4 regions of the Paenibacillus sp. EKM212P genome follow, and region 1 is predicted to be linked to each of the others. Evidence: riboswitches for the same ligand, from Rfam matches in the RefSeq annotation. Region 1 holds a riboswitch; each other region holds the start of a gene.

The links. A riboswitch is a leader RNA that binds a small molecule or an ion and turns the genes downstream of it on or off. The one in region 1 is predicted to bind cyclic di-AMP.
Region 2: it holds a riboswitch for cyclic di-AMP, as region 1 does, so the genes downstream of both, G9G54_RS22930 (3D domain-containing protein) here and G9G54_RS18135 (TrkH family potassium uptake protein) in region 1, are expected to answer to the same signal.
Region 3: it holds a riboswitch for cyclic di-AMP, as region 1 does, so the genes downstream of both, G9G54_RS04590 (hypothetical protein) here and G9G54_RS18135 (TrkH family potassium uptake protein) in region 1, are expected to answer to the same signal.
Region 4: it holds a riboswitch for cyclic di-AMP, as region 1 does, so the genes downstream of both, G9G54_RS23325 (C40 family peptidase) here and G9G54_RS18135 (TrkH family potassium uptake protein) in region 1, are expected to answer to the same signal.

The regions. Positions count from the first base shown of each region.
Region 1 covers NZ_JAAMNR010000006.1:106,611-114,001, reverse strand. The annotation lists gene G9G54_RS18150 (succinate dehydrogenase cytochrome b558 subunit) at 1-500, opposite strand, end outside; gene G9G54_RS18145 (LysR family transcriptional regulator) at 727-1,632, shown strand; gene G9G54_RS18140 (potassium channel family protein) at 1,638-2,315, opposite strand; gene G9G54_RS18135 (TrkH family potassium uptake protein) at 2,509-3,849, opposite strand; cyclic di-AMP (ydaO/yuaA leader) riboswitch at 4,260-4,413, opposite strand; gene G9G54_RS18130 (CPBP family intramembrane glutamic endopeptidase) at 4,675-6,405, shown strand; gene uvrC (excinuclease ABC subunit UvrC) at 6,374-7,391, opposite strand, start outside.
Region 2 covers NZ_JAAMNR010000011.1:7,658-15,048, forward strand. The annotation lists gene G9G54_RS22895 (PSP1 domain-containing protein) at 1-171, shown strand, start outside; gene yabA (DNA replication initiation control protein YabA) at 199-573, shown strand; gene G9G54_RS22905 (tRNA1(Val) (adenine(37)-N6)-methyltransferase) at 664-1,419, shown strand; gene rsmI (16S rRNA (cytidine(1402)-2'-O)-methyltransferase) at 1,416-2,297, shown strand; gene G9G54_RS22915 (AbrB/MazE/SpoVT family DNA-binding domain-containing protein) at 2,422-2,676, opposite strand; gene G9G54_RS22920 (HD domain-containing protein) at 3,008-4,291, shown strand; gene G9G54_RS22925 (TatD family hydrolase) at 4,334-5,104, shown strand; cyclic di-AMP (ydaO/yuaA leader) riboswitch at 5,306-5,588, shown strand; gene G9G54_RS22930 (3D domain-containing protein) at 5,860-7,008, shown strand; gene rnmV (ribonuclease M5) at 7,155-7,391, shown strand, end outside.
Region 3 covers NZ_JAAMNR010000001.1:972,899-980,289, reverse strand. The annotation lists gene G9G54_RS04645 (DeoR/GlpR family DNA-binding transcription regulator) at 1-452, opposite strand, end outside; tRNA gene G9G54_RS04640 (tRNA-Glu) at 700-771, shown strand; tRNA gene G9G54_RS04635 (tRNA-Lys) at 858-933, shown strand; tRNA gene G9G54_RS04630 (tRNA-Leu) at 949-1,031, shown strand; gene G9G54_RS04625 (MarR family winged helix-turn-helix transcriptional regulator) at 1,195-1,650, shown strand; gene G9G54_RS04620 (helix-turn-helix domain-containing protein) at 1,836-2,210, shown strand; gene G9G54_RS04615 (helix-turn-helix domain-containing protein) at 2,304-2,687, shown strand; gene G9G54_RS04610 (hypothetical protein) at 2,812-3,033, opposite strand; gene G9G54_RS04605 (urease accessory protein UreF) at 3,329-4,066, opposite strand; tRNA gene G9G54_RS04600 (tRNA-Leu) at 4,328-4,410, shown strand; gene G9G54_RS04595 (glutathione peroxidase) at 4,558-5,043, opposite strand; cyclic di-AMP (ydaO/yuaA leader) riboswitch at 5,510-5,677, shown strand; gene G9G54_RS04590 (hypothetical protein) at 5,793-6,188, shown strand; gene G9G54_RS26200 (potassium-transporting ATPase subunit F) at 6,372-6,449, shown strand; gene kdpA (potassium-transporting ATPase subunit KdpA) at 6,601-7,391, shown strand, end outside.
Region 4 covers NZ_JAAMNR010000012.1:16,583-23,973, forward strand. The annotation lists gene motB (flagellar motor protein MotB) at 1-678, opposite strand, end outside; gene motA (flagellar motor stator protein MotA) at 671-1,465, opposite strand; gene G9G54_RS23310 (hypothetical protein) at 1,653-1,946, shown strand; gene G9G54_RS23315 (4a-hydroxytetrahydrobiopterin dehydratase) at 2,064-2,363, shown strand; gene G9G54_RS23320 (GNAT family N-acetyltransferase) at 2,442-2,948, opposite strand; gene G9G54_RS23325 (C40 family peptidase) at 3,254-3,754, opposite strand; cyclic di-AMP (ydaO/yuaA leader) riboswitch at 3,760-3,897, opposite strand; gene G9G54_RS23330 (hypothetical protein) at 4,174-5,001, opposite strand; gene G9G54_RS23335 (M1 family metallopeptidase) at 5,013-7,025, opposite strand; gene G9G54_RS23340 (YwhD family protein) at 7,150-7,391, shown strand, end outside.

The DNA.
Region 1 (7,391 bases):
CTGACCATAAATGCCCACAGTCCGTTAGCAAAGTGAAAGGATGCCGAAACGACACTGATTAAATACAAAATGAAATAAACCGGGTTCGTCACGATGCCATGCATGACTCCGCCTAGCTCCTCATGGGTTACATTACCCAGAGCCACCTGAAAGCGCGTGTCGTATACGTGCCAGATAATAAATACAAACGTAATAACGCCGGAAATACGCTGGAACAGAAAGCGCCAGTTACGTGAATAGCCGAATCTTTTGACATTCGGGTCAGCCTGATAAGCAATATACAAGCCATAAATTCCGTGGAACAGTAATGGCAAGTAGATGAATAACGTTTCTAGCACAATAACCAGTGGCAAACCATTCAGGAAGGCCACGCTGCGATTAAATCCTTCCTTGCCGCCCTCCACCGCTGTGAAGTTCGTCACCAAATGCTCAACAAAAAATAGAGCCAGCGGAATGACGCCAAGAAGCGAATGCAGCTTTCTGGAATAAAATCCTCTCATCTAGGTCATGCTCCCTTCTCCCAATAATAGCGTTTTCAATAGTAATATAACATATAAATTGACATTTTCCGACAGGAAATGTCCAACAAGGTGTCCCTTATAAGGAAAAACAAAAGTGTGAACATCTTGTGTCGCTTTCATGTTACTCCTTTTCGGCTTATAATGGAATTGCAATATACGTATTAATTATTATGTCTTTTTTGCATATAGAGAGGAAGTGGATGATTTGTTTGAGGATTTGAACGCTTTTGCCGTCATTGTCGAGCAGTCCAGCCTGAATAAAGCCTCCAAACTACTGAATCTGTCCCAACCTGCCCTGTCTCGCAAAATTGCGAAGCTGGAGGAAGAGCTGGGTGTGAATCTTTTTGATCGTCGGGGCAAACGGCTCGAAATTACGTCCACTGGCCGATTTGTTTATACATTCGCGCTAGAGCAACGGCAACGACAGCTTCGCTTCTTACAAAAGCTGTCCCAGCACAAAAATGAAGCCCAGAGTATGCTTACACTCGGGGCTAGTCTCACGACACTCCAAACGACGCTACCTACCCTCGTCGAAGCTTTCATGAGCAAGCATCCTCAAACCGAGCTAAAGCTGCTCACCGGTAAAACCCATGAAATCGTCGCCTTTGTACGTGACAAAAAAGCAGACGCCGGTATTGTCGGGTCTGCCATTCATGAAGCCGGACTGCGTTGCATTCCGCTATTTGATGATCATTTGGAGCTCGTTGTTCCCATTGGACATGAATTAACCGTCAAGACAGGAACGGCCTCGATGAAAGATCTGCAAGGATTGCCGATGATTATTTTCTCCAAAGGAACCTGGTACCGCAGTCTGACGGATGACTTGTTCCAGCGCAGCGGCATCATGCCGGATATCCGCATGGAAATCGACTCCTTCGAGGCAATTGTACGCCTGCTTCCAACCTGTAAGGCTTCTGCCTTGCTACCCAAATCCTATTTGCGCAGCGAACTATTACGGGATAATGGACTCACTGCATTATACTTGCCCGATTTGAAGGAGACACGCCGAACGACCTCCCTCATTTACTCGGAGACGACCGATCTCGGTCCGACAGCACGACGCTGGATTAGCGAGACACGGGCGTCGTTTGCAGGCTACCGTATGGTGTAGAGGGTTTAATCCTCTTCATTAACATTAACAACCTCATCCTCAAAGCGACCGATATTGTCATTCGAACCGATGATGACCATAATATCGTCTGCTTTTAGCCGATCCATAGCCGTCGGTGCGATCAGGATACCGTTCGCCGTATGAAGCGCCACGACGCTACAACCAAAGCGAGTACGGGCATTTAGCTCAGCTAGCGTTTTGCCATTCAGACATGCAGGTACATTGAGTTCCACAATACTGTATTCCTTAGACAACTCCAAATAATCGAGCAAATTAGGCGTGACTAGCTGGTGAGCCACCCGGATACCCATATCCCGTTCTGGATAAATAATCCGGTCCACACCGAGCTTTTCTAACGCACGCCCGTGCAGCACAGATATGGCTTTGGCTACAACTTTTTTCACACCCAGCTCCTTGAGCAAAATGGCGGTGAGGATGCTTACCTGAATGTCATCACCAATAGCAACAATGCCACAATCGAAATTACGGATGCCCAGTGATCGCAACGAGTCTTCATCGGTAGCGTCCGCCACGACAGTATGTGTCAACATCTCACTCATACTGTCCACAACATCCTCATTCCGGTCAATGCCTAGCACCTCGCACCCCATATCCACCAATTGCAAAGCCAGGCTTGAGCCAAACCGCCCCAAGCCAATAACTACAAACTGCTGCGTTTTCATATCTACTCGAAAACTCCTTATCTGAATCAATTTCATAAATGAGGATTTTGCAAAAATCCCATAAGCGACTTCCAATGAAGAAGATATAGATCGAAATGGTTTAGTTCGTCTATATCTTGACTTCGGAGCGACTGGTATCGAATTTTGCAAAATCCTGAAATGATTAAACCAACGAAATGTATTATGAAATGATTCATCCTATAATCATTTTGCCTTCCGGATGACGATATAATTCTTTACCCTTTTTCGGCCCCAGTGCATAAGCTAGCGTGAGTGGCCCCAGTCTACCTGCAAACATCGTCAGGGTAATCACCAGCTTGCCTATGACTGTCAAATCAGGTGTAAGCCCCATCGACAGCCCCACCGTACCAAACGCAGACACCGTCTCAAACAAGATCATCAGAAAATGATGATCTTCGGTTGCCGACAAAATCATGGTCACCCCGATCACGAACAGCAACCCCAGCAGTGTAATGGTCAAAGCCTTGTAAATTCGTCCCTGCGCAAGTCGGTACTTGAACAGTACAATATCTTCCCGCCCCCGCAGCATCGAAATCACTGCTCCAATGAGCAGGGCGAATGTTGTGGTCTTAATCCCGCCTCCAGTGGAGCCAGGGGAAGCTCCAATAAACATGAGTATGATGATAAAAAACTGCGTAGCCTGCCGCAAGCCTGCGATGTCCAGCGTATTGGCACCTGCGGTACGGGGAGTAACGGACTGGAATAAAGATCCCAGTAGCTTACCACCCCAATCAAGCGAGCCAAGAGTCTTTGGATTCGTAAACTCAAATACAAAAATCACGAGCGTGCCGACTACAATCATAGCGCCCGTCATGCTGAGTACCACCTTGGTATGCAAGGACAGTCTCTTGCGCTTGCGATATTCTGCCAGGTCTGACATCACTACAAAACCAATGCCGCCAGAAATAATTAGAAACATTGCGGTAAAATTAACAATCGGATCATATACATAACCTGTCAAGCTGCGAAATTCACCGAATAAATCAAAACCAGCATTGTTAAACATGGAGATGGCATGCCAGATTCCAAAATAAATCGCCCTGCCTACAGGCATATCAAAGGACCAGCGAACCGAGAATATCGTAGCGCATACGCCTTCAATAACTAGTGAGTACAGTAATACCTTACGGATTAACCCGACAATTCCCTCTACAGAAGTCTGATTCATCGCTTCCTGCAAAATGAGACGCTCCCGCAAGGAAATCCGACGCTTGAACACCAGTGCAATCAAGGTAGCCATGGTCATAAAGCCAAGACCGCCGATCTGGATCAGCGCAACGATGACAACTTGACCAAAAGTGGTAAAAAAGAGCCCGGTATCCTTTACGACAAGCCCGGTTACACAGGTCGCAGAGGCGGCAGTAAACAAAGCGTCTATAAACGCAAGTGGCTTTCCTGTTGTATTGGAGATCGGCAGCATTAACAATAAACTACCTATAAGAATGATAATGGCAAAGCCCGCAACGAATATCTGCGGTGGAGAAAGCCGAAGCCAGCTTGCATTGGGATTCATCTATTCATCACTTCTCTCCTAATCCTTAAAACTATAAAAACAGTGATTTAATACGGTGTAAGCTCGCTACGCGTTCCATTTGATCTTCCGATCGTCGTTGCCCCTGAATTTTTTGATTTTTCCAAACCTTAAGTAACTATAATTAGCATTCCCTGAATACAGGAAGAATGCATGTCAAGCACTATTCGATCCCCCTGTGCTAATGGCGCGCAGTAGCGAAGGGGGCAGAATTGTTCTGAAGAAGCGAAGCGTTTGCCTTTATCTCCGGATTTTAACCATTAAAGGGGGTATACAATCAAAAAATCCGGGGATAACAGCAATCGGAAGAATAATCTGCACCCGCAGCGGTCTAACCAATCCAAACACTTTTATACGCACAAAAAAAGACACCGGAAAACCGAGTGCCTGACTTGGTTCCTGCTCATAGCCTACGAGGTTAGCTGACGGATTCGGGCAGCACAGTATGCCCTATTTACACTTCCGATCCACCAGTGATCGGCTGTAAAATTCACCCCAGTAACATGGTTCCCCCGTTTTCCCATAGAAATTCGGCTCAACTGTATATCATTACCTATGTATTTTATAGGCATTGCCTCAAGATTATAATCCTTCTATATCCAGATCACAAAACCGATTTCGCCGAAAAAACGTGAAATTGGCTTTATTTTGCGAATGGGCATCGTTTAATCGCAGCTTATCTAATTTTATTGGAACTTTAAAGTGCTTTCACTCTATTTTCATGAATATCGCTAGTCTGTTGGCGGGAACCTGTGCAGTATGATATCTTTAATGGATGTTCTTATTTACAGATTAAGGAGGAAACTCATGAATCCTATCGGGAAACCGGTCGTGCTCACGGCCAACTTCAAAAAATTAGGCTTGCTGGGCGGGATTGGCCTGATTTGCTTTTTTATCTTTCAATTGCTTATTCCCTCGCTTAGCAATCCGAGTCCAGAATCAGTAATGAACGCAAAGGTCATCAGCAAACAAGAAGCGGTCATACACGCATTGGACTTCGCCCGCTCCGAGCTGGGCTATACTGAATCACAGCCTGAGGAGCCCGTCGTGACCTATCAGGCCGAAACAGATTTGTACGGTTATTTATCTAGAGAAAAACTGCTTCAACAGTACGACCGTACATGGAAAAAGAGTTACCCTTACGAAACCTTTCGGGTCGATCTGCCTGAATCCTCAGCGAAGAGTAAGCTGCAAATTCATGTGGATTTATCCACTGGCAAGGTCGTTAGCTTTAAACGAATCACCTCCAGCACCAATTACACACAGGCTGATATTTCTACGGATGAACAAGCACGTAACAGGCTTGTACGTGTGGCTGAGGACGGCATGACCCTCGAAGCCAAGGAGCAGGCGGCCGCAGTATGGGTCAAGCGCTTTGGCTTTAAGCCGTCGGATTTGAAGCTTGCGACCACTGAACAAGAAGGCGGATTAAAGTATACCGTAGACGATAAAAAAATCGGCGCCTCGGTACTTACACTGGCTTTTACTTTTGAAGACGGTGATGTTCGCTCCTTCACTCAAAGCTTTTCGGCCCCGTCGTCCTATACCGATTATATCGAAAAGCAAACATTTTGGGCGAATTGGATGACCTATGCGGGTTATGCCCTATTTAGCTTTGTACTGGGTGTACTTGCCATTGTGTATGCGTCACTCACCCGACGACATACTTCATTTGTACGCGGCATTGTTCTATCCGTTGTATACTTTATTGCTAGTATAGCTGGGACCATGAACATGCTGCCTTTATTGCAAGCAGAAGCAGGCGGTAAGGGCATGCTTATATTTCTTATGGTTTTCCAGATTGGTGTTACCTTCGTCATGGCTGTAGCGCTCTACTTCTCCTTGGTCGGCGGTGACGGGCTTATGCGTCAGGTTGGACTGAATGCATGGCCACGTGCAAAAGAGCCGGGCTACGGGCTGTATGTGCTTCGCAGTATGTATGTTGGCTACTTGTGGGCCTTTATTTTACTCGGGGTACAATCCATTTTGTTCTTTATACTGGAGCGCACATTTAATACATTCTCCACCACAGATGCCACGCAATCCCCTTACAATATGGCTTATCCATGGCTACTGCCGATTATGGCCTGGATGGCAGGTATTGGAGAAGAGACTGTCTACCGTCTGTTTGGTATTCCGATGGTCAAAAAAATAGTGAAAAATACTTTTGTTGCGTGTCTGATCACCACGCTGATTTGGGCACTGGGACATACACTTTATCCAATCTATCCGGTGATTTCCAGACCTATTGAGCTGACTTTTCTTGGTTTGCTGTTCAGTTTTGTGTTCCTGCGTTACGGCTTTATTGCCGCCATGTTCAGCCACGTTATTTTTGACAGCATTTTAATGGGACTTAGTGTGATGAGCCTGGGAGACACTGTGAATGTGAGCGCTGGTCTATTCTGGATCTTACTTCCAGCCATCGTGGGTTACATCATTTATTGGTTTAGTCCTAAAAAGCCAAATCGAATTATGTTTGAACCTATAAAAAAAGAGGAGCCGTATTCTACGACTCCTCCTCCCGAAGGGCAGCTATAATCTGACGCGCAAGCTTATCCCCAATAGAGAGAGGCCGGAAGTCTTCGACACTGGCCTCTCTTATTTTTTTGAGCGATCCAAAATGCTTAAGCAGTAACTTACGCCGTTTCTCGCCGATGCCTGGAATAGAGTCCAGCCGGGAAGTTACCATAGATTTGCCGCGTTGCTCGCGGTGGAACGTGATGGCAAAACGGTGAACCTCGTCCTGAATCCGTTGCAGCAGATAAAATTCTTCGCTATTGCGTGCAAGTGTCACGGCCTCAGAGGACTCTCCCACTAATAGTTGGGAAGTTCTATGTTTGGCATCCTTCACCAGCCCACACACAGGAATGAACAAACCCAGCTCATTTTGCAATACATCGGTCGCCGCCTTAATTTGTCCACGTCCACCATCGACAACGATCAAGTCGGGACGTTCCAAATTTTCCTTAAGCACACGTTCATATCTACGTCGGATAACCTCACGCATTGTTTCATAATCATCGGGTCCCTGCACAGAACGGATTTTATATTTTCGATACTCCTTCTTGGCAGGCTTGCCATCAATAAACACGATCATGGCTGAGACTGGATCGGAACCCTGGATGTTGGAGTTATCAAACGCCTCCACCCGGTGCAAGCTATCCAGTCCAATGGCACGTCCGAGATTGCTTGCAGCTTTGGATGTCCGTTCCTCATCCCGCTCGATCAGCTTAAACTTCTCATCCAAAGCAACACGTGCATTTTCCGTCGCCATGCCTGTCATTTGCTTTTTCAGTCCACGCTGCGGTACAAGTACCTTTACATCCAACCATTCAGCCAGAGCGAGAGCCGCCGTACTCGGGTCCTCCAGTCCACCGGATAGTTGGGTTTCTGTTTCCTTTACTCCGGTATCTTGGTCACCAACTTGGTCTTGATTTGTTGCTGCATAAGTTGCCCGTTCTTCAGCCACCAGCAATGAGTCAGCAGAAGGCTCTGTCTCCGTTTGTATCGCTTTCTCATCTATC
Region 2 (7,391 bases), on a different contig from region 1:
AACTACGAAAGCATGCGAGAAGAGCTACCTCAGGTGGGTAAGATGGTTATCACCTCTTTGGGAGAAGGTAAAGTCGTAGGTGTGAATGCAGGTCATCGCACGGTGCATGTTCAACTGTTTGAGATCAGTAAGGTCAAGGAACTTCCAATGGACGATGTAGTCGTCAAGTAAACCATTAGGTTGCTTCGGGGTGGAAACTTGGATAAATTAAATGTTTTTGCGCGTATTCACGAAATGGAAACCCAAATGGGACAGTTGCATAGCGATCTGGGTGAATTGAAACTGGCAGTAAAAGAGCTGCTGGAGGAAAATCAACGACTAACGATTGAAAACGAACAGGTGCGCAAGATGCTCAAACGTGAAACCTCTGGAGAAGAAAAAACGGCAAACAAGCCGAAGCTTCCTCCTCCGATCGTCATTAAAGATGAAGGGCAAACGGGTGAGGTCGTGGGCGAAGGCTACGACAATCTAGCGAGGCTGTATCATGAAGGATTTCATATATGCAACGTGTATTACGGACATTTGCGAACGGAAGGCGATTGCCTCTTCTGTCTGTCATTTTTGAATAAATAAAAACAAGCCGTAGGAGCAAGATGCCTACGGCTTTTTTGTAAGGAAGTATGAGTGAAAAGCGATTTTGGTTATAAAAGATGGGAGAGCACTATGTACGAAAATGAAAAGAAGTCGGAACGAATTGATGATCTGCTTTCACATAATTTGCGCATTATCCAAAGTGATGAAGTATTCAGCTTCTCGATGGACGCGGTCTTGCTGGCACGTTTTGCCGGTATTCCGCAGCGCGGGAAGATTCTGGATTTGTGTACTGGCAATGGGGTTGTCCCGCTGTTGCTAACGACACGAACAAAAGCGTCTATTGAAGGAATTGAGATTCAACCACGTTTGGCAGATATGGCTAGACGTAGTGTCAGCTTGAATGGATTAGAAGCAGCAATTCAGATTCGGGAAGGGGACCTACGTGAGCTGGTTCACATCACGGGACATGGTGTTTATGATGCGATTACCGTGAATCCCCCCTATATGCCGCTAAATGGTAGCGATATCAAGCTGAATCCTCACCAGGCAATTGCCCGTCATGAAGTGAACTGCACACTGGAAGAAGTCATTCAGGCATCCACCCGGCTTGTACGTAATGGGGGAAAGGTATCTATGGTTCATCGCCCGCAGCGGCTGTGTGAGATTATAACCTTGATGCGTAAACATAGTTTGGAACCCAAACGAATACGTTTTGTTCACCCACGAGTTCATATGGAAGCCAATATGGTCTTGGTTGAAGCATTACGTGACGGTAAACCGGAGGTTCGTTTGTTGCCTCCGCTCATTGTATATCAGGAAAATGGGAATTATACTCAGGAAATAAGAGATATCTATGGAGAAGTAAGCAAGGGGGATTCTGTGTGAAAGCAGCTGTACAAAAAAGCTTCAGTACCAGCGAAGAAGAACGGGGAAAGTTGTATCTTGTTGCAACACCCATTGGGAATCTGGACGATATGACCTTTAGGGCGATTAACACCTTAAAGTCATGTAGTATTATCGCTGCCGAAGATACACGGCAGACACGCAAACTGCTCACCCATTTCGAAATTACACCGGATATGCTCTTCAGTTATCATGAACATAATAAGGCTGCCAGTGGGCCTGAACTGATACGATATATAATAGAAGGAAAAAATTTGGCACTGGTTAGCGATGCAGGTCTACCAGCCATTTCTGACCCTGGTTCGGATCTGGTCAAACTGGCACTGGAAGCGGAAATTAGCGTCATTCCTATCCCAGGAGCAAATGCGGCACTATCGGCTTTAATTGCCTCAGGACTGGATACAGAAAGGTTCACCTTCGCTGGCTTTCCACCACGGGAGAAAAAGGACCTAGAGAAGCTGTTGCTATCGTTTCAGGTATCTCACGGCACAATTATTTTTTATGAATCGCCTCATCGTATTGTGAAGACATTGATGGTGTTGAAGGAAACATTAGGTTCACGCAAAGTGGTGCTTGCGCGTGAGCTGACCAAGCTGCATGAGGAATGGGTGCGGGGAACCGTGGAGCAATGCCTTGCTAAACTAGAGGAGAATCCGCCGATTGGTGAATATTGTCTGGTGGTTGAAGGGAAAGACAAAGAGGAAGAGGAACAGGAACGTCAGGCATGGTGGCAGTCTTTATCTTTGGAGTCCCACGTCGCACATTATGAGGCAGAGGGACTCACACGCAAGGATGCAATGAAGCGTACAGCCACAGATCGTTCAATCTCCAAGAGAGATGTTTACAACGCACTCTTATGAATATCTGCCTAAACAAAAAAGGGCCTTCCAACGGTTGGGTTGAAACCGTGGAAGGCAACAAGGAGTATATATGAAAAAGGTTAGAATTAACAATATCTGATAAGTCTATTATATACTAAAATTCTCAGTTTGTCACAGGTGTTGGGATTTCAGAAATGCAATCTTGGCAAACAATTTTTCCTTTGAAGTAAATTACGTTCTCAGCATTGCCGCAGAAGATACAAGCTGGCTCGTATTTTTTAAGCATGATGCGTTCGCCATCAACATAAATTTCCAAAGCGTCTTTCTCTCCGATTCCCAGGGTACGGCGCAATTCGATTGGAATAACAACACGTCCGAGCTCGTCAACTTTTCTTACAATACCAGTGGATTTCATCATAATAAATCAGGCTCCTCTCGCCGTTTAAAATAATATAAGTGTCATGATTCGACAAAATTTTCTCTTTTCTGATATTTACTATACCAACGATTCCCAAAACAGTCAACCTTAAAAATGTAGTAACAGTCTGATTATGCAAAAGTATTTAGATTAAAGAGCTTTACTTGTGTGTATTGCCTTATCTTATTGATGATTTATTCAGTTTGTCGATTTGGAAATGTCGAAAAACTATAATTCGACATATTACGACAAATAATGTCGAATGAGGGAAACCATTTAGGATTTTATTGTATTTTAATCCATTATTCCGAATATTAAAGGAGCTGATATCTTGCACCAGCCACTCAGTGAAGAAAAAGTTTTTAAAGACCCGGTACATAATTACATCCATGTTCAGGATACTGTGATATGGCGGTTGATCAACACGCCGGAGTTCCAACGTTTACGGCGCATACGGCAGTTAGGCACGTCGTATCTTACGTTTCATGGAGCCGAGCATAGCCGGTTTTCACACTCATTGGGCGTATATGAGATTACGAGAAGTATTATTTCTCAATTTGAACGTGGAGATTTCCCGGATTGGCCGAAGGAGGAAAGGCTGGTTGCTCTGTGTGCAGCTCTATTGCATGATGTGGGGCATGGCCCATTTTCTCATTCAATTGAGGAAGCCTTTCATATGAACCATGAGGATTGGACATGCCGCATTGTACTGGGAGACACGAAGATCAACGCCGTGCTACGGCAAGTCGACGAGAAGCTTCCACAAAAGGTGGCTGCGGTTATAGCCAAAACGTATGATAAACCGATTGTTGTCAACCTGGTAACCAGTCCGCTAGATGCCGATCGTATGGATTATTTGTTGCGGGATGCTCACTCGACAGGCGTCAACTATGGCACGATTGATTTGGATCGTATTTTACGACTGCTGCGTCCTCATAATGGGAGAATTGTTGTGAAGGAATCAGGTATGCATGCAGTAGAAGATTATTTAATGTCACGCTACCAGATGTATTGGCAAATTTATTTTCATCCTGTAACACGCAGCTCGGAAATCCTTTTACGTAAAATTTTCAAGCGAGCAAAGGAATTGTTTAAAAACGGATATGAGTTTGGATTTCTGCTGGACCCGTTGCCGGATCTGTTGAAAGGAGATCTTACAGTAGAGCAATATCTGATGCTCGACGAGTCATTAATCCAGACCGTATTTAGCCAGTGGAAACGAGAAAAGGACGAGATTTTAAGTGATTTGAGCAGCCGGTTTATGGACCGTAGATTGTATAAATATGTAGAGATTGAAAATATGGATACAGATACCATTGACAGTATTCGAGAAGCTTTGAAAGAGGCTGGTTTGCACCCTGAATATGATTTTGAAATTGATTTTCCGACAGATCTTCCTTATGATGTGTTTCGGCAGGGTGGCTCGACGGACAACCAGATTTTACTGCTTGGACGTCAGGGCGAGGTGAGTGAAATATCCGAAGTTTCGGAAATTGTGCGCTCAATAAGTGGTATTCACCGAGGGAAATATCATATGTATTTTCCCCAGAATAAATTGAACGCGGTAAAAGACAGGCTTCCTGCCGAAATAAGGAATTATTTTGTCAAAGAATAGACAACTATATAGAAATGTAAGTAAAAAAAGGAGATGTAAACCTTGGATTTATTCGACACTCATACTCACTTGGATGCGCCACAATTTGACGAAGATCGTGAAGAAGTTATAGCACGTGCTGTCGAATCAGGAGTAACGCGGATGATCAATATCGGATTTAATCGTGAGACCATTCCATCCACCATGAAATTGGCCGAGACGTATGATTTTATTTATGCGGCAGTTGGATGGCACCCACAGGATGCTATTACAATGCAGGAGGGCGATCTAGAATGGATTGCATCGTTATGCAGTCATAAAAAGGTTGTAGCCATCGGAGAGATCGGTCTGGATTATTATTGGGATACATCACCGAAGGATGTGCAGCATCGGGTGTTTCGAAATCAAATTGGTCTGGCTCGTGAGCTCAAGATGCCTATTGTTATTCATAACCGGGATGCCCATGAAGATATTGTTAAGATTTTGCGCGAGGAAAAAGCGAGTGAGATTGGTGGAGTCATGCACTCCTTTTCGGGTAGCTGGGAGACAGCCAAAATGGTGCTGGATATGGGATTTCACCTTTCCTTCGGTGGTCCAATAACGTTCAAAAATGCCAAGCAGCCAAAAGAGGTGCTCGCACAGGTGCCGCTGGACCGTCTGCTCATTGAAACTGATGCTCCCTATCTGACGCCTCATCCGTTTCGTGGGAAGCGAAATGAGTCTGCACATGTGAGACTGGTAGCAGAGGCTGCAGCCCAAATCAAAGGGATTACAGTGGAGGAATTAGTGTCAATAACGACCCGAAATGCCCTGGAACGATTTGACATTCAGTGAAAAAGTGAAGAAATCGATCAAAATAAAGAGATAGACGAAGCTAATCATGAATTTGTTGCAGGAAACTCGAGAATATTACAATATTTTAACCGAATATTTTAAAAAATGTACTTGAAACCTGCTTTACAACATGCATAGAAACAGGATATCATCTTTTCAGTGAATTGTTGTTTGAATGTAAACATCAACAAGTCATTTCATGAACCAGTCTCGCTGAGTCCCTTTTACAGGGAACGGGGGAACCGATATGGCTTACAGTACGTCCGGCGTATGTGCAAGAAGGGAACGTCTCTTCCGCCAGCCGGCTCGACCTAAATTCTTTTCCCGGATGGGATTGAACAGGTGGAGGAGCCGTATTTCGATTTCTTTCTGGGTCTTTGGGGTGAATGTGAAGGCGACCGCCATGAGCGGTTGACCCAAGCTAGGGCGACTCTCTACGTCCGAACCCGACAGCTAACCCCGTAAGCGTAACAAGAGAGAAGCCATCTCGTGCATGAGTTTTCCCGCATATTCACACATGCCGGAAGCCACGAAAGAGCTCTCTAGTCTCTTTCTCTGGCTTTTTTTGTTGTGAATAAAAGAAAATCTGTCATCATACTGTGGTTAAACAGGGGAGGACAGCATGCCGCGAAGACGGGTACATGGTGCAGGACAGTCGTAGTTTGGGCTTGTCTTGTAGAAAATCTGTTATAGTCACGTCAAATCTCAACTATGTCTTACTCCAGACGGCGGGCTATGTAAGGAGGACGGAGGAAATGGGCATTTTCCAAAAAAAGGATACCCATGAGTCGCGCTCATCCAGCATGTCTTACGTATTGCGTTGGAAGCAAGAGAATGTGCGCCAGGCTGCTTTGGTTGCTATTTTTCTAATCGCGCTAACGATTATGATTTCAATTCTGATGTACACGCAATCTAAAAAACAAGTCTTTTTTGTCATCGATGGCAAGGCGTCTGCGGTAGAAACCCGGGAATCCAAGCTTCAAGATTTGCTGAGCGAGCATTCCATTTCACTTCAGCCGCATGATACAGTTTCCATGCCGCTAAATGGAGCAATACAGGATGGCGATCGCGTAGTCATTAAACGTGCCAATCAAGTCAAAGTATCTTCAGGCAATGAGACGAAAAAGCTGTACACAACAGAAAATACAGTAGAAGGTGCCATTCGTACCTCGGGCTATAAATTATCATCAACGGATAAAGTTTATCCTGCGTTGGATGCCTCTGTTTCGTCTAACATGGACATAAAAATCGTCCGTGTGAAGAAACAGCAGGTCGAACAGAAAAAACAGGTGCCTTATCAGGTCATCAAAACGGCCGATCCGAGTCTTTATAAAGGCGATAATCGGGTCATTCAAAGCGGCAAATCGGGTGTGGTCGTCCAGCACGTTCAAAAGGTATATCATGATGGAAAGTTGGTATCCAAACAGCTGGTTAACAAGGAAGTTGCACAGAACCGTGTGGATAAGGTCATTGCGGTAGGAACGAAGAAAAAACCGGTCGTTCTTGCTGCTTCCGTCGGTCCCAATGATGCGGTTAAGGCAACAACGGTTAGTTCGGGCAGTGCTGTCCGTAAAGCAGGCGTAAATTTTAAATATAGCAAAGTTTTACAAAATGTCTCCATGACGGCGTATTCCTCACAGGAGCCAGGTATCGGTACACGTACTGCATCCGGCGCACGTGTCACGGAAGGACGCACCATCGCGGTCGATCCGAGTGTAATTCCAATCGGCTGGTGGGTGTATATCGAAGGGGTGGGCTTCCGTCGTGCGGAGGATACCGGTGGCGCGATTAAAGGCCACAAAATCGATGTGTATTATGAGAGTTTGAGCCGAGCCAACCAATTTGGTCGTAAGCACGGTAAAACCGTATATGTTATCGGACCGGTAAAGCCTGAAATCAACTAAAACAGGTTGTGTATGTTGAGGGCAATGCGATAGTATTAACAACATAGTTATGCCATGCTAAGAAGAGGATATCCTCTTCTTATTTTGTTTTCAAAAGCAGGGAAAGATAAATATAGCTTGCTGTGTAGCAGTGGAGGGAAACGCAAATGATCAAGGAAGTGATCGTGGTAGAGGGCCGGGATGATACGGTGGCCATTCGCCGCGCTGTTGAAGCGGATACGATAGAAACTGGCGGCTCCGCTATTAATAAAATGACGCTGCGTAAAATTGCATTGGCGCAGGAGCGGCGGGGGGTCATCATTTTAACCGATCCCGATCATGCAGGGGAGCGCATCCGTAAGATTATCGCTTCCAAGGTACCCGGCTGCAAGCAGGCCTTTATA
Region 3 (7,391 bases), on a different contig from region 1:
TAGCGGTGTTCTTTTTGCAGGCGACCTCCCAGGAGATGAATGGAGACACCGTCTTTTCCGGATAGCACGTCAGCTTGATTAATAGAATTGGTGATGACTGAGCATTCCTGCATATTTATTTTTTCTGCACACGCCTGCACAGTCGTAGAGGAATCCAATATGATGTGATCCTTGTTACGTATCATATTGGCGGCCAGCTGTCCGATCGCTTGCTTTTCTGCAGATAGAGTGAGCAGTCTTTCGTTATAATTTCCAATTGGATTGTGATGGAGTGAAGGGAGAATAGCGCCGCCGCGGGTGCGAATAATTTTTTGATGTTCCTCAAGTTTTACCAGGTCTCGACGGGCCGTATCCCGTGATACATTAAAAAAATCACAAATATCATCCACCGAAATACGCTTGTGAAGCTGTAAGTAATCAACGATTTTTAACATTCGTTCTTCCTGATACATAGAAAGCTCCTCTAATATATAATTAATTCGGTATCTCTCGTAAGTGATTATAAGTAAATGTAAGTGAAAATGCAATCATTTATCGATGTATTTCAGGATTTAAGTGATTCAGATGATATTGTGTAAGTAAATATGCATTTTACATTTATAAAAAACAGCTTATTTTAAATTTTTAAAAATAAGTATTGCCATTCGTTATTCTATTTGATATACTCTTTCTTGTCGCCAAGTTGGCGCATAATAATAAGGCCCGTTGGTCAAGGGGTTAAGACACCTCCCTTTCACGGAGGTAACAGGGGTTCGAATCCCCTACGGGTCATTGTTGTCTTTATAGACTACATGTTGCATGCTTAAGGGAAATTCCTGAGGTCTGGTCTAATGGCGGACAGCTTGGATGAACAGCATGAGCCATTAGCTCAGTTGGTAGAGCACCTGACTTTTAATCAGGGTGTCGAAGGTTCGAGTCCTTCATGGCTCACCATTTATATTTTGTTATGCGGTCGTGGTGGAATGGCAGACACGCTATCTTGAGGGGGTAGTGAGCGTACGCTCGTGGAGGTTCGAGTCCTCTCGACCGCATCAATGGAATAAACGGAAAAGTCTCTCGCGGTAGAGGCTTTTTTTATTTGTGTAGTGATGTAATAAAGTAATGATTATGATGAAATAATGATTCCATAGTATAATATAATGCCATAATGTTATAGAATGATAAGTATAAACTTATGAAGTGACGGTGAAAAATATGGACACTCAACTGTTAGGAAATATATCAGAAAATATTTTGGGCTTGTTTCCGATTGTGAAGAAGAAATTTTTCACCTACGGTCCGCTCGATTTACCATTACACTTGTCGCCTAATAACTTTCAGGTATTACTGCTTCTGCGTGAGGTGCGCTTGTCTACGGTATCTGATTTATCCAAACAGCTCAATGTCTCACGTCCGAACATGACTCCTCTTCTGGACAAACTGGTGGAGCATGGGTTGGCTGACCGCCAGTCGTGTGATTCGGATCGCAGAGTCGTGAATGTGGCGATTACACAGGAAGGCGATGCTTTTTGTGAACAGGTATTTCATACCTTCTCCAATAAAATTCAAGAAAGACTGGTGTATCTGCCAGAAGAAGATTTATTGCATCTGAGTGAAACTTTGAATGAATTGAAGCATATCTTACTTAAAATCGACAACGCTACTACGTGATTGGCGTAAGTGAACTGGCTTAAAGACCGCCCTTTCTTCGGAAAACAGGCGGTTTTTGTTGCGTGTTGTGGTATAATGGAAACCAACATACATAATTCGGTAATTTTAGCATACGTGATCTTTGAAATGGGAACAGAGAACATGATATCGTTATTTGAGAGCCTGCTAGGGAGGAAGGAACTTCTATGCAATCTATTTACCATCGCATTGAGGAACTCATCAAGGAACGGGGAATGACGAAAAAGGCGTTCTGCCAGCAGTTAGGCATTAGTACAGGGAACTTCGGGGATTGGAAAAGAGGAAAAACGACGCCGGGCACGAATAAACTCATTGAAATCGCTTCTTTTTTTGATGCCAGTCTGGATTGGATTATGCTGGGTCGAGATGTACAGGGTGAGGTGCTGAAGGAGTCGCAAGACCCTTATTTTTTTGACGCTTCAGGGCAACTGAATTGCCAGGAGGAACCGCTAAGTGAGGCGGAAAGAAATTTTATACTTGAGTATATTGAATTTACCCGCTTTCGTAAAGAGAAAAATCAGCGCAATTCTACTATGGGATAATGGTTGCTTAGGATTTGATGAGGATTACTAATGAGTAAGGCTGAAGAATGAAAATTATTTCAGAAAAAGTTACTGTGTCGGAGGGGAAACATTTTGGGAGATCAAACTATTTATCAGCGGATTGAAGCTTTGATTAAGGATCGCGGAATGACCAAGAAGGCATTTTGCGAAAAACTTAAAATCAGTTCAGGGAATCTCGGTGATTGGAGAAGAGGTAAAACAACGCCGGGTACCACCCATTTGATTCAGATTTCGGACTTTTTTAATGTATCGCTTGATTGGTTAATGAAAGGGATTAAGCCAGGGGAAGGCGTACTTCAGGAGCAGAAGGCTGCTTATTTTTTTGGAGTGATGGGGCCACTGAATTGCCAGGCAGAAGATCTTGAGACGGAAGAACAGAATTTTATTTTAGAATATGTTGAATTTGCGAAATACCGTAAGCAAAAAAGTGAGAAGGGTAAAACAAAGCCGGAATAATTTTTTGGCTAAAGATCGTCTGGGTTGAAAACCCGTAAACGAACTGGAGGGGTTCGCTTTACGGGTTTATTTGGTTTCTTGGTGATATGGAATGACCTATATGTAACTGGAATGCTTGTTGGGTTTAGAGTGGCGATGCCTCCTTATAATCGTTATCGTCGATGTTCAGAATTGCAGCAACTTGTTTTCTGTACCTTTGTGCTTTGCGGGTGCCGTGAATCAGATTGGACAAGCGTGAAGGCGGAATATTGTGTGTCTCACAAAATGTTTTCTGATCCAGTCGAAGTTCGACAAGCCGTTGTTTGATGGCCCACCCGAAGGAGGTAACAGGCATTTTGTTGTTCAAGAGAAATCGCCCCTTACGGATTATTGCGGAATAATTGGTGTGTTATAATAATCATCAGTAAACATGTTAGAATTAACCATCTGAAACTATGATACACTTTTATACGTGTTTTTACAATCGTAAATGCGTTATTTTGTTGAATTAATTACTTAATTAAGTGCTAGGCGGTTCTGATAATCCGTCTAGAGTCTGCTAATGGTGTGAATTTTGGTTATATGTGGATAAAAAACACTCTGTCACCTGAGAAAGGGACAGAGTGTTTTTGGTGATGTTGCCACATTGGCGAAACGACCCATCAGGGGGATGCTGGAAGGCGTTTGAATAGACCTGAGAAGGAAAACAGTCTAGGTTCATCCAATTGGCTATTATGGCTCATATAAAGAGGTAGAGTGATGTAGGAGCTGGACCAATGTCTGTGAAGAAAGCGACGCTGAAATGCAGTTGGCTCAGGTTCGTTAAGTTTCTTCCATGCGGAGAGCAGCTCGCTGGTCATACGCTCCATAAGAGGATTCCTTTCCTCGTAAGGAGGATTGAGTAGTTTGAAGGCATCTTCCACACAGAAGGATACCGCTGCACTAAGATAGCCGTGCACGGTCTGTTCTGCATCGTTTCCGAGGAGGAAGTTAATCCAGGTGTGAACGGTAGCGAGTGTGCCAACCGCATTGTATTGAATGAGTATGGATTCCAACTGGTCAAATTCAAGCCAAGGATAAAGAGCCTTAGCCAGCTTGAGTAGACGCTGACCGGATAGACGCAACTCCCTCACATGCTGCAAGGAGGGACGTTGGGTATGCAGCATCTTATCAATGAGAGCGATTCGCCAACCGTCATTCTGCTGGATGGCGACATACAGACTTTTGATAGCCATGCCGTCAACGGTTGTAAATTGAGGATACAAATCATCCAGCATGTAATGCTCCAGGTCTTGTAGACTGTTCAAATGTCCGCTGCGGAATAGTTTCTCCAGTCCGTTAAAACGGGTGAAGCCACCAACAGGTAGGAAAGGGTCCAACAATAATGCATAGTTCAGCAAGCGGTTGCCTTTATGCAGGACGGTTCGCCTCCTCGAAGTGAATCGTTATGTTATATTATTTCACTCTTTACTTGGAGATAACGAAAAAAACGAAATATATGTAATATATATTTACATTTAAGTGGCAGTTGTGTCAAATTAAATATTTTTATCGCTCATATATGTTAGTTAAAATAACATTGAAAATAATTATTATATTTTTGTTTACAAATAGTTGATGAGAGAGTATAATAAATCTGTTGCCTCAATACATTATGATTTGCGGTCGTGGTGGAATGGCAGACACGCTATCTTGAGGGGGTAGTGGGCGTACGCCCGTGGAGGTTCGAGTCCTCTCGACCGCATTATATGCAAGACCCAGTTAAAAAAGCATCCTGACACGGTTTACGTGAAGGGATGCTTTTTTTTGTTAAGCATTTTTCGTTATATCCTTTAGCTACAGAAGCAACGGTAGACAACAGGTCGTTTAATAACTGTGATAAAGAAGAATATCAGTTTTGCTGCAAAAGCTTCTCTATATCTCCCGCCAGCTTATCTGGAGTGGTTTGCGGTGCATAGCGCTTAAATACGTTACCTTCTCGTGTAATTAAGAATTTAGTAAAATTCCATTTGATCGCTTTGGACCCTAATACCCCCGGAGCTGTTTGGGTCAGGTAGCGAAATAAGGGGTGCGCTTGATCGCCATTGACATCTGTCTTGGCGAACATCGGAAAGGTAACACCATAATTGATCTGGCAAAACTCGGAAATCTCCTCGCTGGAACCTGGCTCTTGTTTGGCGAATTGGTTGCTGGGAAATCCCAAAATTTCGAGCCCCTGTTCATGGTACTGGTCATATAGCTCTTGTAACGCTTTGTATTGGGGGGTTAACCCACATTTGCTGGCTGTGTTCACAATAAGCAGAACATTCCCTTCATATGTGGATAACGGAATTGGTTTCCCTTGCAGGGTTTGCGCATCATATTCATAAACGGTCATAGTATCTCTCCTTATTCAATATTCAGCAATTAAATTGTAAGCAATTCAAAGTAAGGTTGCAAGTCTGGAAAAGCTGTATTAAGCCTTTAGCCGCTGTAAAATCGTATTTTGTTCAAAACAGTAAATCGCACTGCAAATGGAGCGAATTAAGGTGTTTCTTCTTATAAAAGCGGGTTCAATCGGTGTTTAGCTGGTACATATAGCGTATTTTCTTCTCTTTTTACAAAAAAAGGCCAAAAATGCTCTACCCTACGCCAATATTGACATGCTTGTCATTTTCGAAAAGGGATGAAAAACAGAGATTGAGTGAGTTGTGAGAAGGATAGTTGCATTGTAAGCGTTATTATTAATCTTCTATGCTCTAAAGGCCGATTTATAACCCCGCAGTTGAGCTTTACAGTCTTCCATGCGCGGGTGTATGATTCAAGACGTAATTTCAAATTAACTTGAATGAAGCAACAACGAAATGTCTATAGCGCTGAATTTTGCAGTTGCAAAAGCGGGGGAACCAATCGAGACTGTACGGCTTGCCGTGTGTCTCATGGGGTGAATTTTCCGGTCAAGTGCCAGAAATAGGGCGACTCTCACGTCCGAATCCGACAGCTAACCTCGTAAGCGTACAGGGAGAGGCAACAAACCGCCGTGTGCAGCCATGGTTTATTTTATCATGGATATGTCAGAAGCCGGAGGAAAGCCTTTTTCCTTCGGCTTCTTTTTGTTGTCTTTTTATACCGGGAGAGGAGCTACTGATGGAAGGTCGGTTAATTATTGTCACTGCACCGAATGAAGCGGGCAGAAGTTTTGTGAAATTGCTTATTTACAAAAAATTGGCGTTTGCAGTTCTAACGAATAGCGCCCAGGAGGAACGACAGCTCAAAAAAATGGGTGTGGAGCACATTGTCCGCATCAATACCATGCAAGCGGGAAAATGGAATTTTCCAAAAAAAGAAATTGGTAGTGTGTATTTGTTCGAGAACAGCTTGAATCTGACTTGCCGTTTCCTACAAATATGTCGACCACTAACATCGGAATCGATCTATGTTATTACGCACGGCTGTAATCCACAAGGAATTTATCGGGGATTGGGAGCGGACCATGTGATCTACACATTGAACGGAGAGGTGGGTTTTCTGCTGAACGGATAAGCACTTATAACATAGTTGTTTTATGATTTTATGATGAAATAAGAATGGCGATCTGAGGACCGATACGGAGGGTATAAACATGATGGATATATACATGCTGCTCGTCATGGCTGTGAGTTATGGAGTGATACTGCTGTTTGTACGCTGGTGTGATGCGCAGACCTCTAAAGGAGGACGAAGAGGATGATCGTTATACTTGGGCTTACGGCTATTGTGTTTATGTATTTAATCTACGCACTCCTGAACCCTGAAAAGTTCTAGTCAGCTATAGGGGATAGAGCAGGCGGGAACAACAGACCTGAATATTAAGCATCATAGGTAGCAGGTTTTCGCAAACGTGTGCACACAATTGGTGCTCTGGAAGCAGGTCTGTTGTTCCAAACGCAGGAGCATTTTGAAGGAGGAATAAAGGATGGAGCTGCTTCAAATTGGAATTGTGATCGTCATATTGCTGCTCTTGGTAAAGCCAGTGGGCACCTATATGTATCATGTATTCTCAAATGAACCCAATCGGACGGATCGGATTTTTGGCGGAACAGAAAAGCTGATTTATAAGATAGTAGGCTTGAAGAAGCTGGAGAGCATGCGTTGGACTACGTATGTTATGAGTTTCATTGCAACGAATGTCGTGCTTGTGGCGATCAGCTACTTGCTGTTGCGTTTACAGGGAATGCTTCCCGGTAATCCGGCTGGAAACAGTAATATGGAAGCATCACTAGCTTTTAATACGGTAATCAGCTTTATGACAAATACGAATCTCCAACATTATAGTGGAGAAAGCGGGCTTACGTATCTGACACAGATGGCGTTCGTCACGATGATGATGTTCACTTCGGCTGCTTCCGGTTTTGCGGTTGCTGCGGCTTTTATGAGGGGATTGACGCGGCGCGGTGAAGGGATGGGCAATTTCTTTCAAGATTTTATTAAAGCCATTATAAGAATTTTCCTGCCGCTGGCCTTTGTGCTTACGCTGGTGCTGGTTGGATTGAAGGTACCACAGACGCTACAGCCTACGGCGGATCTTACGACGCTGAGCGGAACACAACAGCAAATTTCTATGGGACCCATTGCTTCTCTGGAGTCCATCAAGCATTTGGGGACAAACGGGGGCGGATATGCGGGAGCTAACTCTGCGCATCCTTTTGAAAATCCAAGTCCTTGGACGAACGTGCTGGAAATTTTGGCAATGTGGGTAATGCCGGC
Region 4 (7,391 bases), on a different contig from region 1:
TACAAACTTGGTTGGATCGAGATCTGGATTGAGCAACAAGATACGCAAGAAATTCAGAGAGCGCTTGGCGCTCAAATCAAAGTTGGACGGGAACTGGCTGTTGGAGATCGGTACATTATCCGTATGACCCGATACGATAACATCATAGCCAGGGAACTGCTGAAGCATACTAGAAATAGACTTGGCCAGCTTTCTTGCTTCCGGCTTTACTTCGGCTTGCCCGGATGAAAACAAGGCATTATCGCTAATGGTGATCATTAGCTGCGATTGGTTTAGCTTGGTATTCAGCAACGGGGTCAGACCGTTATTTTGAATATATTGATCCATCTGTTTTTTAAGCTTTTTTAAATCTTCTTCTTCCCGCTGGGCAAGCTGTTTTTGCAGTTCAGAGGTAGAAGTAGCCTTCGATTTTAAGGGTTGTGATACTTGTTCTTTATTTTTGCCCATATCCATGGATTGTGACGACGGATTCGCAGCCGAGTGATCCAGCACACCAGTGCCGCCACTAAAAGCTGAACTCAGGGATTGAGCCATAGTTTCAAATTTTTTGGCGTCGAGCGAGCTCATACCGAATAAGACAATGAAAAGAGCCAACAGAAGGGTCATTAAGTCGGAATATGGCAACAGCCAGCTTTCGTCAGCATGCTCTTCATGCGGTTCATGTCTCTTTTTACTCACTGGAATCGCCATCCTTCTGGGTCATCGTAGCCCGTTCGGTCGGAGTCAGGAAGATCGTCAGTTTCTGACTGATGGCAATTGTCGATATCCCCGATTGAATGGAAAGCAGACCTTCGACCATCATTAATTTAAGCTCCACTTCTTTTTTGGATAACCGTTTCAGCTTGTTGGACATCGGATGCCACAGAACATAACCTGTAAAAATACCGAGCAACGTCGCAATGAAGGCTGCTGCAATGGCGTGAGAGAGCTTTTCCATGTCACTAAGGTCAGCCAGAGCGGCGATCAGACCTACAACGGCACCGAGTACCCCGAGCGTTGGAGCGTACATACCGGCTTGGGAGAAGATCAGTGCGCCAGAGCGATGTCGATCCTCGGTAGCATTGATATCCTCCATCAGAACGTCCCGTACGAATTCCTGATCATTGCCGTCAATAATCATTCGCATGCCGCCACGCATAAAGGGATCGTCGATTTCCTCTACCTTAGACTCCAAGGCGAGCAGACCTTCACGACGGGTAATGGATGCCCACTCGGTAAACGTACCGATGAGCTCTTTGCGGTCTAACAGTTTTTGTTCGGTGAAAATAACCTTGAACAGCTTCGGAATCCGTTTGATTTCTGCCATCGGGAAGGCCATAAATATACTCGCTGCCGTTCCGACGAAAATAATCATGTAAGCAGCGGGATTATTGACCAAATTGACGACCGGAGCGCCTTTTAAGATCATCCCGACGACCAGTGACACAATCCCGAGCACAAGTCCGATAATGGTTGAAATTTGCATGATACACCTCATCCATGAGAATAGATTTTGAATCCTTTCATGCCGCCGGGGTCGTCCTTGCCCCAAGCGCGTCATTACAAGACGGATTATAGTATTTATCGACAAAACTCTCTTTTTTGTTAAGTGCGAATTTCCGGTATAATAAGGTGATTATGTATTGAATGGCGGAACCATTGGAGGAAATGGCATGGGAGTAAAGCATGGGCGTGAGTATGAACAAATTTTGAACGATTTTACAGAGGCTGTGGGGCGCATCCCAGATAGCTATGAATTTTTTGAGATGGAAGCAGAAGATTGGGACAGGCTGGACCCGGCGGGACGTCAGGAAGTCAATGAAGCTTTGGCAGAAGACTTATTTTATGCACTGGGTACAGAGCCCACAATCACTGTAGGGAGTAGCGTTGTGATCTATGAGCCGGAGCAGCATCGCATCTATGTACTTATTGGGGACGAGGAGCTGACGTCAGTCCCTTTGGTTTGAGGTCCGTCTTATGGATTTATCAACGGGGCCGTGGTAATATGTACACCAATATATCGTAGTTTTGGCCGTATTTAAGCGGTCGAAAGGCTTCCGTATAAACGGGGAGGAGTTCGTAACATGCCTTTTACACAAGAAGAGATTGAAGCACATCTGGAGAAACTGGAGGGCTGGGAACTGGAGGAAGGACGTTGGATCGTCCGAAAATATAATTTTTCCAGTTTTATGAAAGGGATTGCATTCGTGGATGAAGTTGCCGCTATATCTGAAGCATTCAATCATCATCCATTTATTACGATTGATTATAAGACCGTGACTCTGCGTTTGACCTCTTGGGACGACGGCGGTATTATGGCCGTGGATATTAAGGAAGCCCAACAATATAATGAAGCTTTTGAAAAAATGCGCAGCAGTCATTGAGCTTGTAATGATCTGTCGTATGATGATAAAAGCGCCTTCGCTATACAACATCGTGGTTGTATGCCGAAGGCGCTTTTATCATAGAATCTGGGTTGGGTGCTCGGGACGATATACCATACAATAAAATGGTTTTTTGCCATCAGGAGTCTGGCGTTCATAGGTATCTGTAAGCTCAAATCCAGCCGCCTTGTAGGCCCGGATAGCGCGCCCATTCCAAGTGAGCACCTCTAAATCAATTTCATTCTTCGGGTTGCGTCGTTGAGCTTCCTCTGCAATGGCACGGACAAAATCAGAGCCTTTGCCATGTCCGCACCTGTCAGGATGCATTCCAAGACCTAGCCGGGTCACACCGATCATAGGAAAATATTGAGCAAATCCTGTTAGCTTGTTCTCTTCATCCAGTACGGCAACATATTGCTCTTGGCGAAGCGTGGGACTTCCAAATTCGACTTCAAGCGCCTTCATTTGTTCCCAGGGGAGCCAACCGTATATGTTATAAGGTGGATCATAGTGCCACTCACAGATTGCAGCCGCTTGATGCTCGTCCATCGGTACGATCCGATAGTTGGATATTGAGGCCGGCATGTGTTCCATCCTCCTTTTACACAGGTACTTCAATCATTAACAACAGATTGTAGACAAGTTGCAGAGGAATGGCAAGCGTGTTTATTTCATACCTAAGTCGGGTATACATTCAATAAGAAGGAATTACTGCTCATATGCTCCCCCAGCGGTGACGGTAAAACCGACGATGTTCGCTACAATTGAAACCTTTTGAGGTCTCAGTTCGTCAGTAAAGATAATAATTGCTGATGTTGTGGACATAAAAAACCGCAATTCGATTCCGGCCAGAATCAAATTGCGGCTAGGGTTAGCTTGCTGTGCGTTAGTTATTCTACGTTATCGTCATCAGGAATGTCTGAAGCTACAGAATGGTAAGCGTCTGTGCTCATAATTCTTTTTGCACCGACATAGCGGTTAGCGTAATAATTTTCGTTCAGTGAGCTAACTACTACACCACGTGAAGTCGAGGAGTGGGCAAATTTCCCTTCACCTACGAAGATACCTACATGGGAAATGCCTCTTCCTGTGGTGTTGAAGAACACCAGGTCCCCAGGTCTCATTTCATCGCGGGATACAGAAGATCCCATTTTGAATTGTGATCCAGATTGATGCGGAAGTTTAATTCCCAGTTTGTTGTATACGTACATTGTGAAGCCGGAGCAATCGAATCCCTCGAGTGTAGTGCCTCCGCTTCTGTAGTTCGTTCCTTTGGCATCTTGGATGACCTGGTCCATCTTAGAGTCTGCATATGCACTGCCGCCACCGAATGTAAAAGATGTAAAGGCAATGGCAAGACCCATAGCTGCGATCGTTAGCTTCTTCTTCAAAAAAAATATACCCCTTCCAATGCCTGCGAGGTTAGCTTAAGGATTCGGTAGAAGGTTCCCCTATGACCACTCTGTTGCGAGATCAATTCACCCAAACTGGTTCCCCCGCTTCCTAGGTGCCAGGAATTAGGCTTAACTTAAGATGTGCACCTTGGAGAGCAGTATTCACAGAAACGTTATTTTTAAGATAAAGGTTACAATAAAGATTACAAAGTTGTTACTATCAGTTCACTGCGATTATTGTAACAAAGACGGCTGGCTTTGGCAAATGTTTCATTGCAAAAAGTTACAAAAAAAATCTGCTCCTAATGTCCCAGGAACAGATCTTGTTAACAGTATTCAGTTATGTGTCGTTTGCTCGAGTATGAATCAAGGTTTTTCGACAGACGGAAATGAAGTAAAAAACATAAAGGCAGGGCTTAGCTTCTACTAGAGATATCGGTATGCCATAGTCTGTACTGCGAACTGATATGCCACAGCCTGACCAGACTAGTAACAAAATGATACGATTGCTGGAGAATGAGCGCCAGCATGCCAGTCCAAATCATCGCCACGGTGCCAAATAGACCGAAGACCAGCAGCACACAAGCACCGAGCAAAAGGGATATACCGACAGCTGGGAGGAGCTGGCGAAAGAAGGCGAGCAGGGACGATAGTATGGCGTGACCACCGACAGTACCCAGTTGCATATACAGGATGCACTGCCGAATGAACCATCCGTATGCCATCCATCCAATGACATAGGGCAATAAATGCAGCAGATAAGAGGAAGATTGAAGTGCTCCTGCTACAATAGGGTAGAGTCTCGGTACTACCCAAAAGGCGGGAAGCAGCAGCAGTTCCAACTCGATGGTGTAATACAACAGCGACGACATGCCATGGCGTTTCATACCCTTGAAAAAGGACAGGCTTTGCGGTTCAGTCGCATCGGTATGCAGACTTTGATATATTCCGGCTCTAATGAAGGGAGTGATCAGTATGCGTAGTACAGTCGCCCCTAGTAGTATCCACAAATACACATGTACTTCCCGGCTGTCCATCAGAGCAATCTGACTCTCCATCCAAAATAAGGTCTGTCCCAGCTCGTTTTGACCCTGATCAGGATAACGGAGCAATAGCGGGATAACGGCAGACTGCACCAGCCGATAGATAAACACCCCCCACAGTAGTCGATACAGAAATAAAATGATAACGATATAGAATCGTATGCGCACCAGCGCCCAGCCCTCTTTTATAACAGTCCGCATCTATAGACACCTCACCATGACAGACTTCCAAGCAGTGTCTCCAACAGCTTGGTTACACTTACACTCCAACGGGTTTGTTGCTTTTCGTCCAATTCGGCTTTTAGGCTATTGTTAATATGCTTGTTCTCCAGTGCAATGGTATATAAGGGATCAAGGGTTACATAGGAAACGGGAGAAGTACTTTTGATCCGAAAAGTTGTGCTTTTGCCCGCGCCGTCCCAAGCCTTGAATATCGTGGTACCATCCTTGAAGGTAAATTGGACAGGGATCTTGGGATAATCCGCCCCTTTTTTGCTGACCGTCACGACTGCTTCATATCCATTCTCCAGCTTGTGGTTTGTGATGTGATCCACTGAAAAGTCCGCCATCTGGCCGTCATATACATACTGTTCAAAATAGTGGCTCCATGAGCGTCCGGTGACTCTCTCCACGATACGTTGAAAATCCATTGAGGACGGATGCTTAAATCGGTACGTCTGGACGTAGGTCCGCATAATGCGATCCATTTTTTTCATACCCACCTGACGTTCAATGCCCCGTAGGACCAGCTTGCCTCGAGAGTAGGCATTTTGCGCGTACTCAGCAGCTGAGCCGTACTTCCATGACTCACGGTTTAGCGGCTGTGGGGAGGCTACCTGTCCCGATTGTAATGGCAGGTTGGGGGTAAGCCCATATTCTTGCTCCATAAGCCGCTCCTCTGCATAGGAGGTGAAGCCTTCATCCAGCCACGGCTCCTCAAATTCATTATTGGCTACCATTCCGTAGAAATATTGATGTCCAATCTCATGAACTAATGTCCGTTCCAGACTATAGCCAGGATTCAGATTACCCGCAGCAGCGGCCGTGATGAGTGTCGGATACTCCATACCGCCGGCTCCATTGCCTGATTTGGGTGGAACCACGATGGATAGGGTGGAATATGGATAAGGCCCGTACCATTTGCTGTAGTACGAAAGGGCGGCCTTCGCTGCGCTCATATAGCGCCCTTTGAGCTCCTTGTGCGACGGGTCAAGGTAGAGCTTGATTTTGACACCAGGGACTTCAGCAGAAGAAAAGGGTTCTTCTACGGTTACAAAGTTGGGTGAAGCGGACCAGGCAAAATCGTGTACATCATCGGCATAAAATTGATATATTTTTTGGCCGTTCTGTCGGACGGCACCACGGGTGGGAAATCCGGTCGCTGCTACGATATGAGTTTCAGGCACCCGAATCCGTACGCTGTAAATTCCAAAATCGGCATAAAACTCGGAGTTACCATGATACTGGTGGAGGTTCCAGCCCTCCTCGGCGCGTCCACGTTGTCCTGCAGTCTCGTAGACGCTGAGCTTCGGGAACCACTGTCCTGCCATTACAAAATCATCTGTCGCACCCATACGAGCGAAGATGGCGGGCAGTTTTACCTCAAACTTCATATATAATGTGATTTCTTCGCCACCTCGTACCGGCTTGGGTAGACGCACCTTCACGAGCGAACGGTCGCCTGCGTTACCGTCATCTGGCTGCACATATTGGATGCGGTGCATGAGAGATAAACCGTCTTCTGTTTTTAGTTCAGTCAGCGTCATGGAGCCAAAGCCGTCTTTGGGCATGGTATCTCCGCGCAGCTTTCCACCGGATTCCTTCATAAAGGTAGTTTCCATGGAAGAGAAAGCATTCGGGTATAGATGAAGATACAGATCATTCACGGTTTTCTTGCCCGGATGCTTCCAGGTCAGTGTCTCAGTGCCTCGCAAAACCTGTCCTTTTTCCAGAGACACATCAATGTGGTACTCTACCACCCGTTTGCTGAGGATTTCTGTAGCGGGCTGTGGAGGGTTCTTGGGCAGGTCAGGCAGGATATTTGCCCCTAGAGGCTTGCCCATATTTGGGGCAAGCGCAGACTCAGACAGGGAGCCGTATAGTGGTTGGCCTATGGACTGCGGGTCGGATTGCGGTTGGGGCTGCCAGGCAAACCATAACGTCCCTGCGAGGAGACCGAGGGCTAGTGTAGACAATAAAACGATTTTAGTGCGTGCTGGGGTCATACAATGGATACCTCCCGTTGACAAGCATCTACAGCATGTATATGTTTGCTTTCAGGAGATTATTAGTTAAAATATTTATAGTGTAGAATGAGTGTGAAGACGGAAAATGGAGGTCTAGTGACGCATGAGTGAAAATCAGCCGGACGGCAAAAAACAGATTGCACTGAACATTGTCAGTGGCAAGAGTAAACATAAGGGTTTCGGCGCAGGCTCAATCGACCTGAACAGCATGTCTCCCGTTATCATTGACCGAGGAGAGGCGAAAATTGATATCGGTGCCATGCATGCCAAAAGTAAAGTAGAACGTGGTATCAAGTTCTCTACGAATAAAGAGGATGTACCGAACGGACGCCAAGTATGGCTCGT